DNA from 3 places in the Actinocorallia sp. B10E7 genome. Region 2 is predicted to be linked to each of the others. Evidence: predicted binding sites of a transcription regulator. Region 2 holds the regulator's gene; each other region holds the start of a gene.

Region 1 (5,421 bases), on a different contig from region 2:
AGGTCGACGGGCTCGCTGCCCCCGGCTCCCGTGGTCACCGATTCGACTCCTCCATCGCCACCGCCATGGCACGCAGGCGCGCCAGCGCCCGGTGCTGCGCCACCCGAACGGCGCCCGCGGTCATGCCGAGAACATTACCGGTCTCCTCCGCGGACAGCCCGGCGACCACCCGCAACAGCACCAGCTCGCGCTGCTGCCCGGGCAGCCGGTGCAGGAGGTCCCTGGCCTGCTCGGCCTCCAGGTACCGCACGACGGTCTCCTCGGGGCCGGGCCGCTCGTCCGGCCCGTCGGGCAGGTCCTCTGTCGGCACCGCGGTGCGGACGGCGCTCCGCAACGCGTCGGCGATCTTGTGCGCCGCGATGCCGAACACGAACGAAGCGAACGGACGTCCCATGTCGCGATATCTCGGCAACGCGGAGAGGACCGCGATGCACACTTCCTGCGCCACATCGTCCGCCGCGTGATATTGCCCGGAAACCCTGCCGAGCCGGGCGCGGCAATAACGCACCACCATCGGCCGCACCTGCCCGATGAGCACCTCGATGGCCCCGGCATCCCCCTGCACCGCGAGACTCGCCAGTTCTCGCAGATCAGGCTCGCTTTCCTCACTTCGGGACTGACGCGGCACCAGAAGGTGAGCGCTCTCGGTCCCGGCGATCGCAGCCTCCGTCACATAGAGCACTATGCCCAGCGAAACCATTCATGTCTTCACCGAAGACGACAACGGAATGGTCACATTGCCGGAGCACGTCCCATGAAACCGTGTTTTGAATACAGAAAACCCCCATGGAAACCAGGGTTCCATGGGGGTTTCCGAGCCTGCCTCAGCCGTCAGTGGCCGTGGCCGTGCCCGTGGCCGTGGCCGCCCGCGGCGGGGGCCTCCTCCTCGGGCTTCTCCACGACCAGCGCCTCGGTGGTCAGCAGCATGCCGGCGATCGACGCGGCGTTGGTGACGGCCGAACGGGTCACCTTGACCGGGTCGATGACGCCCTGCGCCTTGAGGTCGCCGTACTCGCCGGTCGCGGCGTTGTAGCCGTGGCCGGTCGGCAGCGCCTGGATCTTGGAGACGACGACGTAGCCCTCCTGGCCGGCGTTCTCGGCGATCCAGCGGGCCGGCTCGACCAGCGAGCGGCGCAGCGCCTCGGCACCGGTGGCCTCGTCGCCGGTCAGGCCCAGGCCCTCGAAGGGCTCCTTGGCCACGTGGGCCAGGGCGGAGCCGCCGCCGGAGACGATGCCCTCCTCGATCGCGGCGCGGGTGGCCGAGATCGCGTCCTCCAGGCGGTGCTTCTTCTCCTTGAGCTCCACCTCGGTGGCGGCGCCGACGCGCAGCACGCAGACGCCGCCGGCCAGCTTGGCCAGCCGCTCCTGCAGCTTCTCGCGGTCCCAGTCGGAGTCGCTGTTCTCGATCTCGACCTTGATCTGGCGGACCCGGTCGGAGATCGCCTGGGCGTCGCCCAGGCCGTCCACGATGGTGGTGTTGTCCTTGGTGACGGTGATGCGGCGGGCCTGACCCAGCACCTCCAGGCCGACGCTGTCGAGCTTGAGGCCGATGGCCTCGGAGACGACCTGGCCGCCGGTCAGCGTGGCGATGTCCCCCAGCATGGCCTTGCGGCGGTCGCCGAAGCCCGGCGCCTTGACCGCGACGGACAGGAACGTGCCGCGGATCTTGTTGGCGACCAGCAGGGCCAGCGCCTCGCCCTCGACGTCCTCGGCGACGACCAGCAGCGCCTTCTTGCTCTGCGCGACCTTCTCGGCCAGCGGCAGGAACTCGTTGACGCTGGAGATCTTGCCCTCGACGATGAGCACGTAGGCGTCCTCCAGGACGGCCTCCATGCGCTCGGGGTCGGTCACCATGTGCGGCGACAGGTAGCCCTTGTCGAACTGCAGGCCCTCGGTGAACTCCAGCTCCAGGCCGAAGGTGTTGCTCTCCTCGACGGTGATGACACCGTCCTTGCCGACCTTGTCGAACGCCTCGGCGATCAGCTCGCCGATCCTGGCGTCCTGGGCGGAGATCGTGCCGACGTGCGCGATCGAGTCCTTGTCGTCCACCTCGGCGGCGGACTTCAGCAGCAGGTCCGAGACGTGCTTGGCGGCGATGTCGATGCCGCGCTTGAGGCTCAGCGGCGAGGCGCCCGCGGCCACGTTGCGCAGGCCCTCGCGGACCAGCGCCTGGGCCAGGACGGTCGCGGTGGTGGTGCCGTCGCCCGCGACGTCGTTGGTCTTGGTGGCTACTTCCTTGACGAGCTGGGCGCCCAGGTTCTCGTACGGGTCCTCCAGCTCGACCTCACGGGCGATGGTCACGCCGTCGTTCGTGATGGTCGGGGCGCCGAACTTCTTGTCGATCACGACGTTGCGGCCGCGCGGGCCGATCGTGACCTTCACCGCGTTGGCGAGCGCGTTGACGCCGCGCTCGAGCGAGCGACGAGCGTCCTCGTCGAATTCCAGGATCTTGGCCATGGCGACTCTTCCTCGTATTCCTCGGGTCCAGAGCACTCCGCCCCGGCCGCCCCACTGGGCCGCCGGGGCGGAGCGAAAGTCCGGTCGTCACCCGCCGCGCCCGGGGCGCGGCGGGATCAAGCCGCTCTTACTTCTCGACGATCGCGAGGACGTCGCGCGCCGACAGGACGAGGTACTCCTCGCCGCTGTACTTGACCTCGGTGCCGCCGTACTTGGAGTACAGGACGACGTCGCCGACGGCCACGTCCACGGGGACGCGGGCGCCCTTGTCGTCGACCCGGCCGGGGCCTACGGCCACGACGGTGCCCTCCTGGGGCTTCTCCTTGGCGGTGTCCGGAATGACCAGACCGGAGGCGGTGGTGGTCTCGGCCTCGAGGGGCTGGACCACGATGCGGTCCTCGAGCGGCTTGAGAACAACCTTGGTGGCGGTCGACATGTCGGACCTCCCCTTCGATTGTGAAGTGTGCGTGTCTGCTTAAGGAGGCGACCTCGACCGGCCTGTCGTCGCGGGTGCCAGACCGGGCTCGTCGCATTGGCACTCTACCCATGAGAGTGCCAGTCGTGAGGTTATTGCGTGCCCTCCTGACAGTCAACCGGACTCCCTTCAAGCCTCTACCTTGGCTTCATGGAGATCGCTCACTTCGAGGCGCTGCTCGCTCCGGCCGGCCGGGAGGCACTGGACGCGGCCATGGAGTCCGACGTCTCGGAGAAGGGCCTGCTGGCGACCGCGGCCCGACTGCGCTCGCGGTACCCGGCCGAGCTCGTCGGCGCGGCCCTCGGCCAGGTGCGGCTGCGGGCCAGGGCCGCCGCCAAGTTCGGGCCGGACGCGGCGCGCATGTACTTCACCCCCCAGGGGCTGGAGCAGTCCACCAGGGCCTCGGTCGCGGCCTACCGGGCGGCCGGGTTCGCCGGGCTCTCCGGACCGGTGCTGGAGCTGTGCTGCGGGATCGGGGCCGATCTCCTCTTCCGGGCCCGCGCCGGGGTCGCCGGGACGGGCGTGGACCTCGACCCGCTGACCGTCGCGGTGGCGTCCGCCAACCTCGCGGCCTTCGGCGTCTCCGGCCTCGCCCGGGCGCGGGTGGGCGACGCCCTCGCGCAGGACCCCTCGGGCTACGCGGCGGTCTTCGCCGACCCCGGGCGCCGGACGGGGCGCGGCCGGGTGTTCGACCCCAAGGCCTACGAGCCCCCGCTGGACGCCCTGATCGACCTGGCCTCCCGGGCTCCGGCGGCCTGCGTGAAGGTGGCGCCGGGCATCCCCTACGAGGCCATCCCCGAGGGCGCGAGCACCGAGTGGATCTCCGACGAGGGGGACGTCAAGGAGGCGGCGATCTGGCTGGGGGCGCTGGCCGGCGGGCCCGTCCGGAAGGCCACCCTGCTCCGGCGCGGCGAGGTCCACTCCCTGACGCCCGACCCGGCGGCGTCCGTGCCCGAGGTGCGCCCCTGGGGCCGCTATCTGTACGAGCCGGACGGCGCGGTCATCCGCGCCCATCTCGTCGGCGAGGCCGCGGCCCTGGTCGACGGGGGCCTGGCCGACCCCCGGATCGCCTACATCACCTCGGACGTGCTGAAGGACACCCCCTTCACCAGCGCCTACGAGATCCACGAGGTGCTGCCGTTCTCGGTGAAGCGCCTCAAGGCCGCGCTGCGCGCCCGCGGCATCGGCACGCTGACGCTCAAGAAGCGCGGCTTCGCCGGCGACCTCGACCGGCTGCGCCGGGACCTCCGCACGTCCGGCCCGTCCGCCGCGACCGTGGTGCTCACCCGGGTGGGTGATTCTCCCTTCGCCCTGGTGTGCGCCAAGCGCTGACTCCGAGCTCACCAGGATCAGGCAAATAATGCGCCCATTCCGGCATCGCCGTTACTAGCGTGGGTGAAATAGCAGCCTGACGGGGGGTCGGCATTGACCGAGGCGATCTTGTTCTGCCCGAAATGCCGTGCTGAAATGACGAGCTACCAGCACGGCGAAATCACCATTGCCCAATGCGGGTTCTGCAGAGGGGTGTTCGTCGCCGAACAGAGCCTCTTCCGACTGCTCGACAGCAGCGTTTTCGATCTTGAATATCCGCTGGTGACACCCCAGTACAACGGACACTTTCCCCCTCCGTACGAGGGTCGCCACCGGCGGGACTGATCGGACCATCACCCCAGGGCGCGCAATTTCCATGATTCTCTGAAACTCTCCGCGTTCCCTGGCGCGACCCAGCATTTTCATGATCAAGCACTAAAGTACGGGGTCTTAACAAAACACTGCCGCGCCCCTTCTGAATTTCGGGGCGGGCACACGAAGGAGCATCGGGTGGAAACGAATCACAACTTCCTGCAGACGGGGGGTCAGCCGGTCTCGGACCGGATGCGGGAGTTGCTCGCCCGTGCGGCGCAGGACCATGTGTACGAGTCCCGTTCACAAGGTCAGGTCCTGGACGAGATCCGCCAGCGGCTCGAGGGCATGGAGTGGCTGCTGCGGGAGGTCCGGGAACGCGAGCTCGGCGGCCTCGCCGGCCAGCTCGACGGCGTCCGGGGGCGGATGGACGAGCTCACCGGCCGACCGCCGGAATGGGCCGAGGGGCTCGCCGAGCACATCGAGTCGGTCGGCGAGCGGATCAAACCGGTGGGCGAGCTGCCCGCCCTGTGGGCCGACGTCGGGGTCGTCGCCGAGAACGTGGACGAGAGCCTCTCCCGGCTCCAGGCCCTCATGGACTCCGCCCAGCACGCCTCACAGCGCATGGCCGACATGACCAAGTGGCTGGACAAGCTGCAGGGCAGCATGGAGGCGGCGTCCATCCGGTTCAACCGGCTCGACAAGTCCCTCGCCGAACTCGGCCACCGCTCGGAGAGGCTCGAGCACACCATCACCGGCATCACCAGCCGGGTCGAGCAGTCCCTCGGCGAGCTGGCCGAGCGCACCGACCAGGGGCTGGCCGCGCTCGGCGGCCGGCTCGAGGGCCTCGGCGGCAGGCTGGACGG
Region 2 (5,421 bases):
CCAGCTCCCCGCGCTCCCCCTTGGGCAGCGCCTGCACCACCGTGATCCGGGGCGAGGCCTGCGGCTCCTCCTCCCGCTCGAGCACCTCGAGCTCCAGCCGGTCCCGCCCCGCCGACAGCACCGAGCACCGCCCCCGCGCGCCCTCCCCGTCGGTGAGCACGACCTCCTCCCCCGCCCGCAGCCGCTTCACCGTCGCCGCGTGCCGCCCCTCGGCGCCCTCCAGCACCACCCTGCCGCCCGCGCCCGCCAGCACGTCCCTGTCCACCACGAAAACCGGAGCACTCACCCCTTCATCCTCCCAGCCCCGCTCCCCCTCTCACTCCTCCTGGGGAAAACCATCATCACTCTTAGTGTCCATGCTCTAACTTGACGTTGACCACAGTGGTCCTCCCGGAGGAGGTCGATTAGCGTGACTGTCATGGCGACACCGTCACAACGGGCCATCGACGAGATCGAGGTCCCCGAGGGCTTCCGGGCAGAGCTGATCAACGGAGAGATCATCTTGTCGCCCAGTTCGAAGTCCCTGCACTGGCTGATCCAGTTCAGTTTGTTCCAGCAGTTCATTCCGCTCGGCTGGATGGTCGTCGCCGAGCAGACCATCATCCATCCGAAGCACTCCGACGAGCCCAGACCTGATTTCCTGGTGCTCTCCGACGACGAGATCGATCCCGAAGCCCACATTCCCGGCGACAAGGGTGTGCTCGTGGTGGAGGTCCTGTCCACCAACCGGGGTGTCGACCTCGTCGACAAGGTCGGGGTCTACGCCGCGTTCGGCATCCCGAACTACCTGATCATCGATCCGTTCAACGGCGAGTGCATCCTCTACCAGGAGCCGCACGGCCGGGAGTACTTCAGCAGGAAGACCATCCCGTTCGGGGAGCCGGTAGAGCTTCCCGAACCCCTGTCCCTCGCGGTGGACACCAGCGGGTTCCGCACCTACAGGCAACGAAATCGGGGATGAAGGACGCAGGGCCGCCCGTGGAGCGGGCGGCCCTGGTCAGGGGTTGTCGTAGCCGTCGCGGTAGGCGTCCGCGACCTCGTCTCTTCAGCCGTGGAAGGCGTCCCTCAGCCGGGAGAAGAAGCCCTGCTGGCCGGGAGCGAACTTGCCGGGAGGACGTTCCTCGTCGCGCAGGCGGGCCAGCTCGCGCAGGAGCTCCTCCTGGGCGGCGTCGAGCTTGGCGGGGGTCTCGACGTTGACGTGGATCATCAGGTCGCCGCGGCCGCTGGCGTTGAGATGCTGGGCGCCCCGCCCGTACAGGGGGATGACCTGGCCGGACTGGGTGCCGGGCCGGATGTCGACCTCCTCGGCCCCGTCGAGGGTCTCGATGACGATCGAGGTGCCCAGGGCCGCGGCGGTCATCGGGATCTGCACGGTGCAGTGCAGGTCGTCGCCCTCCCGTTCGAAGATCTCGTGGGGGCGTTCGACGATCTCCAGGAAGAGGTCGCCGGCCGGGCCGCCGCCGGGGCCGACCTCGCCCTCGCCCGCGAGCTGGATGTGGGTGCCGTGCTCCACGCCCGCGGGGATCTTGACCTTGATGGTGCGCTGGGTGCGCACCCGGCCGTCGCCCGCGCACTCCGGGCAGGGGTTGCGGATGACCGAGCCGTAGCCGCCGCACTGGGGGCACGGCCGGGACGTCATGACCTGGCCCAGGAAGCTGCGCTGCACCTGCTGGATCTCACCCCGGCCATGGCACATCTCACACGTGTCGGGATGGCTGCCGGCGGCGGAGCCCGAACCGGTGCAGGCACCGCAGACCGTCGCGGTGTCGATGGTCAGCTCACGGGTGGTGCCGAACGCCGTCTCCGAGAGGTCGAGCTCGACCCGCAGCGTCGCGTTGCGGCCCCGGCGGGCGCGGGAACGCGGACCGCGGGTGCTGGCCGTCCCGAAGAGGGTGTCCATGATGTCGCTGAACGGGAACCCTGCGCCGAAGCCCGCGCCCCCGCCGCCCATCGCGGAGCCGAACGGATCGCCCCCCAGGTCGTGTATCTCTCGTTTCTTGGGGTCGGACAGCACCTCGTAGGCCTGCGTGACCTCCTTGAACTTCTCCTGGCTCTCCGCGTCCGGATTGACGTCAGGGTGAAGTTCGCGGGCGAGCCGGCGATAGGCCTTCTTGATCTCGTCCGGAGTCGCGTTACGGCTCACCCCAAGGGTGGCATAGTAGTCGCGCACTACGATCCCGCCAGAATCTGACCGACGTAACGTGCCACAGCGCGTACCGCTCCCATCGTTCCTGGGTAGTCCATTCGGGTGGGTCCGAGAACCCCGAGCCGGGCCAGCGCCTGCCCGTCCATGCCGTAGCCCGCGGCGACCACGGACGCGGAATGCAGCCCTTCGAGCTGGTTCTCGGCACCGATCCGCACGGTCAGGGTAGCCGGGTCCCCGGCCTCCCCGAGCAGGCGCATCAGCACCACCTGTTCTTCCAGGGCCTCCAGCACGTCCCGGAGGCCCTTCGAGAAGTCGCCGAGCGCGAGGTTGGCCGCGCCCGCGAAGACGATCTTCTCTTCGTTCCGTTCGACCAGGGTCTCCAGCAGGACCGACAGCACCGCCACGGCCACCGGCCGGTCCTCGGCCGGCACCCGCTCGGGCAGGTCCGCGACGGCCAGCGGCACCTCGCCGAACGACCGCCCGTCCAGACAGGCGTTCAGCAGGGCGCGCAACTGCGCCACGGACTCGTCGGTGAGCTCGGGGTGGGTCTCCACCAGCCGCTGCTCGACCCGGCCCGTGTCGGTGATCAGGATCAGCAGCAGCCGCCCCGCGGCCACCGGCACCAGTTCGATGTGCCGGACCGAGGAGCGGATCAGCGACGGGTACTGCACCACCGCGACCTGCCGGGTCAGCTGGGCCAGCAGCCGGACCGTCCGCGAGACGACGTCGTCCAGGTCGTAGGCCCCGTTGAGGAAGGTCTCGATGGCACGGCGCTCCGGCGTCGACAGGGGCTTGATCGTGGACAGCCTGTCGACGAACAGGCGGTAGCCCTTGTCCGTGGGAATACGGCCCGCGCTGGTGTGGGGCTGGGTGATGTACCCCTGCTCCTCCAGAACCGCCATGTCGTTGCGCACCGTGGCCGGGGAGACCCCCAGAGCGTGGCGTTCGGCCAGGGCCTTGGAGCCCACCGGCTCGTTGGTGGAGACGTAGTCTTCGACGATGGCGCGCAGAATGGCCAGCTTACGATCGTCCAGCAACGCGCTCACCTCCTGCTTGGCACTCCCAGTCTACGAGTGCCAAGTGTACGGTCCCAGAGGGCGAAGTCGATGTGCGAGAGTCGGTGGCATGTCCTGGGAAGAGGTGGCAGACCGGTGTTTCCGCCGTGGGTACGGCGGATTCGACGTGAACGTGGGCGTGGTCTCCGGACGGCTGGGCGCGGTGCTGATCGACACCAGGGCCTCGGTGCCCGAGGGCTTGGAACTCCGGGAGCAGCTGCGTGAGCTGGGCGTGGAGACGCCCCTCGCGGTGGTCAACACCCACGGCCATTTCGACCACTGCTTCGGCAACGCCGCCTTCGACGGCCCGTTCTGGGGCCATCTCGACCTGCCCGGGTACCTGGAGCACGAGGCCTGGCGCACCATGGCCGAGGACGATCCGGACTGGGCGGCCCGGGTCGAGGGCACCCCGGTGACCGTCCCCTCCCGGCTGGTCCGCGACACCGCGCTGATCGACCTCGGCGACCGGATCGTCGAGCTGCACCACCTCGGCCGCGGCCACACCGGCCACGACCTGGTCGTCCGGGTGCCCGACTGCGGCCTGGTCTTCGCCGGTGACCTCGTCGAGGAGTCCGGGCCGCCCTGCTACGGCTCCGACAGCTTCCCCCTGGACTGGCCGATCACCCTGACCCGCCTGCTGGAGCTGGACCCCGAGCGCGTCGTCCCGGGCCACGGCGGACCCGTCGGCACGGAGTTCACCGAAAGCCAGAGGGACGCGATCGCGGCGGTCGCCCACGGCATCCGGGAGACCTACGACGCCGGCCTCGACCCGCTGAAGGCGCTCAGGAGCGCGGAGTGGCCCTACGATCCGGCTCTTCTTCTGCACGCGGTACGGCGCGGGCACCTCCAACTGGCGGCCTCGGGTTAGGGTCGTGGGCGTGCGCAGCAAGGACTATGGCGAAGACGTGCTCGCCGGGAACTGGCGCCTGCCCCGCAAGGGCCGGTTCCCCGAGATCCAGGCCGAACGCGACCTGGTGGTGGAAGACCCCGACAGCGGTTTCTGCGGTGCGGTCGTGGCCTGCGGCAAGGACGAGGTCACCCTGGAGGACAGGTTCGGCAAGCGCCGGGTCTTCCCCCTCGCGGTGGCCGGGTTCCTGCTCGACGGGCGGCCCGTCACCCTCGTCCGGCCCGGTCCGCGGCAGCCGGGCGCGGCGCGCAGCGCGTCCGGTTCGGTCTACGTCCGCGGCCACAGGGCGCGGGTGGCCCGGGAGAGCCGGATCTACGTCGAGGGCGTGCACGACGCCGAGTTGGTCGAGAAGATCTGGGGCCACGACCTGCGGGTCGAGGGCGTGGCCGTGGAGTACCTGGAGGGCGTCGACGACCTCCCGCTGATCGTCGAGGAGTTCGAACCGGGCCCGGGACGCAGGCTCGGCGTCCTGGTCGACCATCTGGTGCCCGGCTCCAAGGAGTCCCGGATCGCCGCGCGGATCACCGACCCGCACGTGCTGATCTGCGGGCATCCCTTCATCGACGTCTGGCAGGCGGTGAAGCCCCGCGCGCTGGGCATCCGCGCCTGGCCGGAGGTGCCCAGGGGCTTCGACTGGAAGGAAGGGGTCTGCGCACGTCTCGGCTGGCCCGGTGACACCGGGGCAGCATGGAGGAGGATCCTCGGCTCTGTCCGTTCTTATGCCGATCTGGAACCAGAATTGCTCGGACGCGTCGAAGAATTGATTGACTTCGTCACCGCCAAGGAGTGACCGCCTTGTCCCGCCGCCCCCGCCCCACTCCCACGGTCCGGCTCCCCGACGGCTACGCCGCCGGCGCGCACGGAGGCCCCACGACCCCCGACGAGCGCCAGTGGGCGCTCACCGCCTACATCGGCCAGTTCCTGCTGTGGGCGCTCCCGCCGCTGTACGTCTACCTGACCAAGAAGAACCGGTCGGCCTACGCCCGCCACCACGGCCGCCAGGCCCTCAACCTCGCCATCACCACGGGGATCGTCTTCGGGATCTCGGTCTTCCTCTACCAGTGGGCCGACTTCTTCCTGTGGATCGCCGCGGGCTCGGTGACGGTGTCGATGGGCCTCGTGGTCTACAGCGCCACCCGGGTCAACCGGGGCGACTGGCACCGGCTGCCCGCGCTGGTGGCCTGGCCGATCATCAAGTGAGGCCGGGCCTCAGGTGAGGTCGCGGACGACGGCGTCCGCGAGCAGCCGGCCGCGCCGGGTGAGGACTGCCCTGCCGTCCTCGCGGCGCAGCAGGCCGAGCTCCTCCTGCTCGC
Region 3 (5,421 bases), on a different contig from region 2:
GCGGCTGCCCGACCAGATCGTGGTCCCGATCGCGTCCGGCTCCCAGCTGACCAAGATCGACAAGGCGTTCCAGGAGTTCATCAAGCTCGGGCTGGTCGAGGACAAGCCCTACAAGGTGTTCGGCGCCCAGGCCGAGGGCTGCAGCCCCGTCTCCGCCGCCTTCAAGGCCGGGCACGACGTGGTCCGGCCGGTCAAGCCGGACACGATCGCCAAGTCCCTCGCCATCGGCAACCCCGCCGACGGCCCCTACGTCCTGGACGCGGTGCGCCGGACGGGCGGCGCCGTCGAGGACGTCACCGACGCCGAGGTCGTCGAGGGCATCCGGCTGCTGGCCCGCACCGAGGGCATCTTCGCCGAGACCGCGGGCGGCGTGACCGTCGGCGTGCTGAAGAAGCTCATCGAGACCGGACAGCTCGACCCGTCGCTGGAGACGGTCATCATCAACTCGGGCGAAGGCCTGAAGACCCTGGACGCGGTGGCCCCGGTGGCCAAGCCGTCCGCCAACATCGCGCCTAACATCGAGGCTTTCCGCGCTACAGGATTGGTCTGACCATGAGTGTTTCCGTTCGCATCCCCACGATCCTGCGCACCTACACCGGTGGCGAGTCCGAGGTGAAGGCCGAGGGCGGCACGCTGCGTGACGTCATCGCCGACCTGGAGAAGAACCACTCCGGCATCTCCGCCAGGGTGCTCGACGACGCCGGCAAGCTCCGCCGGTTCGTGAACGTCTACGTCGGCGACGAGGACGTCCGCTTCGCCGACGGGCTGGACACCGCCACGCCCGCGGGGGTCCAGGTCTCCATCATCCCGGCGGTCGCCGGCGGCTGCTGACGACAGGCGATCGACAGAAAGGGTCCGTCCGTAAAAAAGGGCGGGCCCTTTCTTTTCGGCTTTCGTGAATGGTTGGCCACACCCGGCCGAAACAATTCCCCGCTCAGATATGCCGCGGGTATCTTCCGGTGCCATCTCCGTCACGAGCCGGTCTCCGGGCGGTCTCGGAGGGGGATCGGGGTTCCGAGGTGGACGCCCCGGGCGCTCCGCGGTCCAGGGGGGCCGCGGCTCCAGGCAGGGTTCTTCGCATGGCTCAGGGCACCGTCAAGTGGTTCAACGCGGACAAGGGCTACGGATTCATCGCCGTCGACGGCGGGCGGGACGTCTTCGTCCACCACACGGCCATCCAGATGGACGGCTACCGGACCCTGGAGCAGGGGCAGCGGGTCGAGTTCGAGATCACACAGAGCGACCGGGGTCCGCAGGCGGATCTGGTCCGCGCCCTGTGAACCGCCGGTGAGGCTGGACCCGCAGGCGCCGAGCCCTGCGGGTCTTTCTTCTCGCGGGCCCTCTTCCGAGGGCCTTCACCTCCGGACGGGGTCACCTGTTCCCGGAGGCCCGGCGCCACCCGCGCTCGTAGTCGCCGTCGTAGTCGCCGCCGTCGTCGTAGTCGTCGCCGTAGTCACCGTCCCAGCCCCAGCGGTCCCACAGCCGGAACGGGTCGCTGACGTGGCCGTAGTTGCGGTAGCTCGGCGGTACGAAGACGCGGTACCAGGTGGAGAAGTTCTTCCCCGAGGCCCGGCGCAGGCCGCGCGCGCGGTCCCCGCGGTACCAGTGGACGCGGTCGACCATGCGGAAGTCCGCTCCGCCCCAGCGGTTGGTGCGCTCGCACTCGATGGTGCGGTAGCGGTACGGGGTCCGCTTCTGCAGGCAGACCCGGATGTAGGGCACCGGGACCCGGCCGTCGTAGGAGTTGCGGTAGACCCGGACCTTCACCCCGCCGCGGTACCTGCCCCAGGAGTAGGGCCAGACCTTCGTGTGGACCCGGTACCGGTAGCTCGATTGTTTCTCTTGTCGTTCCCGTGCGGAGGTCTCGGAGGCCTGTGCCGAAGTGCCCGTGGCGGCCGCCATGCCGAGGGCCATCGCACCCGAGAGCGCCAGCCCCAAGATCTTCTTCACTGTTCGTCCCCTTCTCGATTGGACGAAGTAACCCTTGCCCCCTGAATCTTCACCTCGATACTCATCGCGCAAACTCAACTACAGAAAGTAACTTCCCCGACTCGGCACCCCACCGCATGGTCAGTCGCTACATATCGCCTGGATAAGGGGGCTGTAAGGGGCTCTTGCCTGCTCAGAAGGGGTCTCGCTTGCACTCGACCATGGAGAGTGCTAAACATTGATTGGCACTCTCCCCGTGAGAGTGATAACTCACAAGAGCTTTCTGGGTCGGGACGATGAGGTCTCGCCACCGCGCGGCACGCATGGGGCTGCCGGACCGGTGGGGCCGTCCGTCGCGGGCATCTGCCCGATCCGCCATGTTCCGTATCCACTCAAGGAGGATCTGGAGCCTATGGCTGCCAAGATGATCGCGTTCAACGAGGAGGCCCGGCGCGGTCTCGAGCGTGGCATGAACCAGCTGGCCGACGCCGTCAAGGTGACGCTCGGTCCCAAGGGCCGCAACGTCGTGCTCGAGAAGAAGTGGGGCGCTCCCACGATCACCAACGATGGTGTATCCATCGCCAAGGAGATCGAGCTCGAGGACCCGTGGGAGAAGATCGGCGCCGAGCTGGTCAAGGAAGTCGCCAAGAAGACCGACGACGTCGCGGGTGACGGCACCACCACGGCCACCGTGCTGGCGCAGGCTCTGGTCCGCGAGGGCCTCCGCAACGTCGCCGCCGGCGCCAACCCGATGTCCCTGAAGAAGGGCATCGAGGCCGCCGTCGCCGCCGTCTCCGAGCAGCTGTCCCAGCTGTCGAAGGATGTGGAGACCAAGGAGCAGATCGCCTCCACCGCCTCCATCTCCGCCGCCGACACCGAGATCGGCGCCCTCATCGCCGAGGCCATGGACAAGGTCGGCAAGGAAGGCGTCATCACCGTCGAGGAGAGCAACGCCTTCGGCCTCGAGCTCGAGCTCACCGAGGGTATGCGCTTCGACAAGGGCTACATCTCGCCCTACTTCGTGACCGACCCCGAGCGGATGGAAGCGGTCCTGGAGGACCCGTTCATCCTCATCGTCGGCGGCAAGGCCTCCTCCAACAAGGACCTGCTGCCGGTGCTCGAGCAGGTCATGCAGGCCGGCAAGCCGCTGCTGATCATTGCCGAGGACGTCGAGGGCGAGGCCCTGGCCACCCTGGTCGTCAACAAGATCCGCGGCATCTTCAAGTCCGTCGCCGTCAAGGCCCCGGGCTTCGGTGACCGCCGCAAGGCCATGCTCGGCGACATCGCCGTGCTGACCGGCGGCCAGGTCATCACCGAGGAGGTCGGCCTCAAGCTCGACTCCGTCACCCTGGAGCAGCTGGGCCGCGCCCGCAAGGTCGTCATCGCCAAGGACGAGACCACCATCGTCGAGGGCGCCGGCGACGCCGGTGAGATCCAGGGCCGGGTCAACCAGATCCGCACCGAGATCGACAACACCGACTCCGACTACGACCGCGAGAAGCTCCAGGAGCGCCTGGCCAAGCTCGCGGGCGGTGTCGCGGTCATCAAGGCCGGCGCCGCGACCGAGGTGGAGCTCAAGGAGCGCAAGCACCGCATCGAGGACGCCGTCCGCAACGCCAAGGCCGCGGTCGAGGAGGGCATCGTCCCCGGCGGTGGCGTGGCGCTGCTGCAGGCCTCGGTCTCCGCGTTCGACAAGCTGGAGCTGGTGGGCGACGAGGCCACCGGTGCCGCGATCGTGCGCAAGGCTCTGGAGGAGCCGATCAAGCAGATCGCGGTGAACGCCGGCCTCGAGGGCGGCGTCGTGGTGGAGAAGGTCCGCTCGCTGCCCGCGGGCCAGGGCCTGAACGCCGCCACCGGCGAGTACGTGGACATGTTCGAGCAGGGCATCATCGACCCGGCGAAGGTGACGCGTTCCGCGCTGCAGAACGCCGCGTCGATCGCCGCTCTGTTCCTGACCACCGAGGCCGTCATCGCCGAGAAGCCGGAGAAGAACCCGGCCCCGGCGGGCATGCCCGACGGCGGCGGCATGGACTTCTGATCCACGCCTGACGGTTTCACCGCTTCGCTGAAGCAAAGGAAGGGCGGTCTCCTCCGGGAGACCGCCCTTTCGTCATGCCCGCGGATTCAACGGGGAGTGGTGGTGACGGGCAGGGGCTCCTGCCCGGCCCGCGCGTCGTAGAGGTGGCGGGCGGCGACGATCTCGTCGGCGTGCTGTTCGGCCCAGACCTTGATGCCGGCCATCAGCCGGGTGACGCTGCGGCCCAGGTCGGTGAGCTCGTAGGAGACCTTCGGGGGGATGGTCGGGTAGACGGTGCGGGTGAGCATGCCGTCGCGTTCCATGTCGCGGAGGGTCTGGGTGAGGCTCTTCTGGGTGATGCCGTCGAGGCGGCGGCGGAGCTCGCCGAAACGCATGGGTCCGTCGCTCAGGGCGTCCACCAGGAGGCAGGTCCACTTGTCGGCGATGGCGCTCAGAACGGTGCGGGAGGGGCACTGGGCCAGGTAGGCGTTGGCGTCCCAGCAAACCCTGACCTCAGAAGTGGTATCCATGAGGTACCTATACCACTAAAAGGTGCCTTCTTTCCATTGGAAACTACTTCCGGAAGGATCAGAGCATCAACTGATTCCTTCCGGGAGAGAACCATGCGCGTCATCACGCAGAAGCAGGTCGGCGAAGCCTCCGAGGTGCTGGAGGTCGCCGAGGTCCCGCTGCCCGAGCCGGGATACGGGCAGGTACTGGTCAAGATGGAGGCGGCCGGGGTGAACCCGGTGGACTTCGCGGTCAGCGCCGGGTACTACCCGCTGCTGGGCGAGCCGCCCTTCACCCTGGGCTGGGACGTCGCCGGGACGGTCGAGGCCGTCGGGTCCGGCGTCTCCCGGTTCTCGCCGGGGGACCGGGTCTTCGGGATGTCCGCGTTCCCGGCGGAGGGCAGCACTCACGCCGAGTACGTGCTGGTCTCGGCCAACGAACTGGCCTTTCGGCCGGACGCGCTGGGCGCCAAGGAGGCCGGGGCGCTGCCGCTGGCAGGGCTGACCGCCTACCAGGCGCTGGCCGGGACCGCCCGGCTCCAGCCGGGACAGCGGGTCCTCATCCACCGGGCGGCCGGCGGCGTCGGCCACCTGGCCGTGCAGATCGCCAAGGCCCTCGGCGCACACGTCATCGCGACGGCCTCCGGCGCCAAGCACGAGTTCGTCCGCTCGCTGGGGGCCGACGAGGTCATCGACTACACGACGACCGACTACACCGAGGTGCTCTCCGACCTGGACGTCGTCTTCGACCTCGTCACGGGGGAGAACGGGCCGCGTTCGGCGTCCGTCCTGAAGAAAGGCGGGATCCTGGTCAGCGCGCTGCCCGGGAACATGGGGCTCGACCATGACGAGGCCGCGGCCCTGGGGATCCGGCTGGAGTCCGTCCACGTCCGGCCGTCCGTGCACGATCTGGAGCGGCTCGCCGAACTGGCCGAGCGTGGTGAACTGCGCGTCCGCCTCGACGGG

What was found. The regulator HrcA, encoded in region 2, represses chaperone genes, less so after heat shock. The targets are predictions, from matches to a motif close to TTGGCACTCTCNNNNNGAGAGTGCCAA.
Region 1: a site for HrcA is predicted at 2,990-3,016, ahead of groES (co-chaperone GroES). Genes of this name have one in related genera too.
Region 3: a site for HrcA is predicted at 2,172-2,198, ahead of groL (chaperonin GroEL). Genes of this name have one in related genera too.

What each region holds. Positions count from the first base shown of each region.
Region 1 is NZ_JBDPLZ010000013.1:2,087-7,507, reverse strand. Features, by position in the region: gene ABGB12_RS31020 (hypothetical protein) at 1-38, opposite strand, end outside; gene ABGB12_RS31015 (sigma-70 family RNA polymerase sigma factor) at 35-673, opposite strand; gene groL (chaperonin GroEL) at 832-2,457, opposite strand; gene groES (co-chaperone GroES) at 2,585-2,893, opposite strand; gene ABGB12_RS31000 (class I SAM-dependent methyltransferase) at 3,083-4,264, shown strand; gene ABGB12_RS30995 (zf-TFIIB domain-containing protein) at 4,358-4,588, shown strand; gene ABGB12_RS30990 (hypothetical protein) at 4,754-5,421, shown strand, end outside.
Region 2 is NZ_JBDPLZ010000002.1:500,992-506,412, reverse strand. Features, by position in the region: gene ABGB12_RS07445 (16S rRNA (uracil(1498)-N(3))-methyltransferase) at 1-286, opposite strand, end outside; gene ABGB12_RS07440 (Uma2 family endonuclease) at 419-961, shown strand; gene dnaJ (molecular chaperone DnaJ) at 1,046-2,176, opposite strand; gene hrcA (heat-inducible transcriptional repressor HrcA) at 2,170-3,183, opposite strand; gene ABGB12_RS07425 (MBL fold metallo-hydrolase) at 3,272-4,069, shown strand; gene ABGB12_RS07420 (DUF3097 domain-containing protein) at 4,080-4,898, shown strand; gene ABGB12_RS07415 (DUF4870 domain-containing protein) at 4,904-5,308, shown strand; gene hemW (radical SAM family heme chaperone HemW) at 5,318-5,421, opposite strand, start outside.
Region 3 is NZ_JBDPLZ010000005.1:780,203-785,623, forward strand. Features, by position in the region: gene thrC (threonine synthase) at 1-550, shown strand, start outside; gene ABGB12_RS21565 (MoaD/ThiS family protein) at 553-831, shown strand; gene ABGB12_RS21570 (cold-shock protein) at 1,080-1,280, shown strand; gene ABGB12_RS21575 (hypothetical protein) at 1,372-1,950, opposite strand; gene groL (chaperonin GroEL) at 2,342-3,967, shown strand; gene ABGB12_RS21585 (helix-turn-helix domain-containing protein) at 4,054-4,476, opposite strand; gene ABGB12_RS21590 (NADP-dependent oxidoreductase) at 4,570-5,421, shown strand, end outside.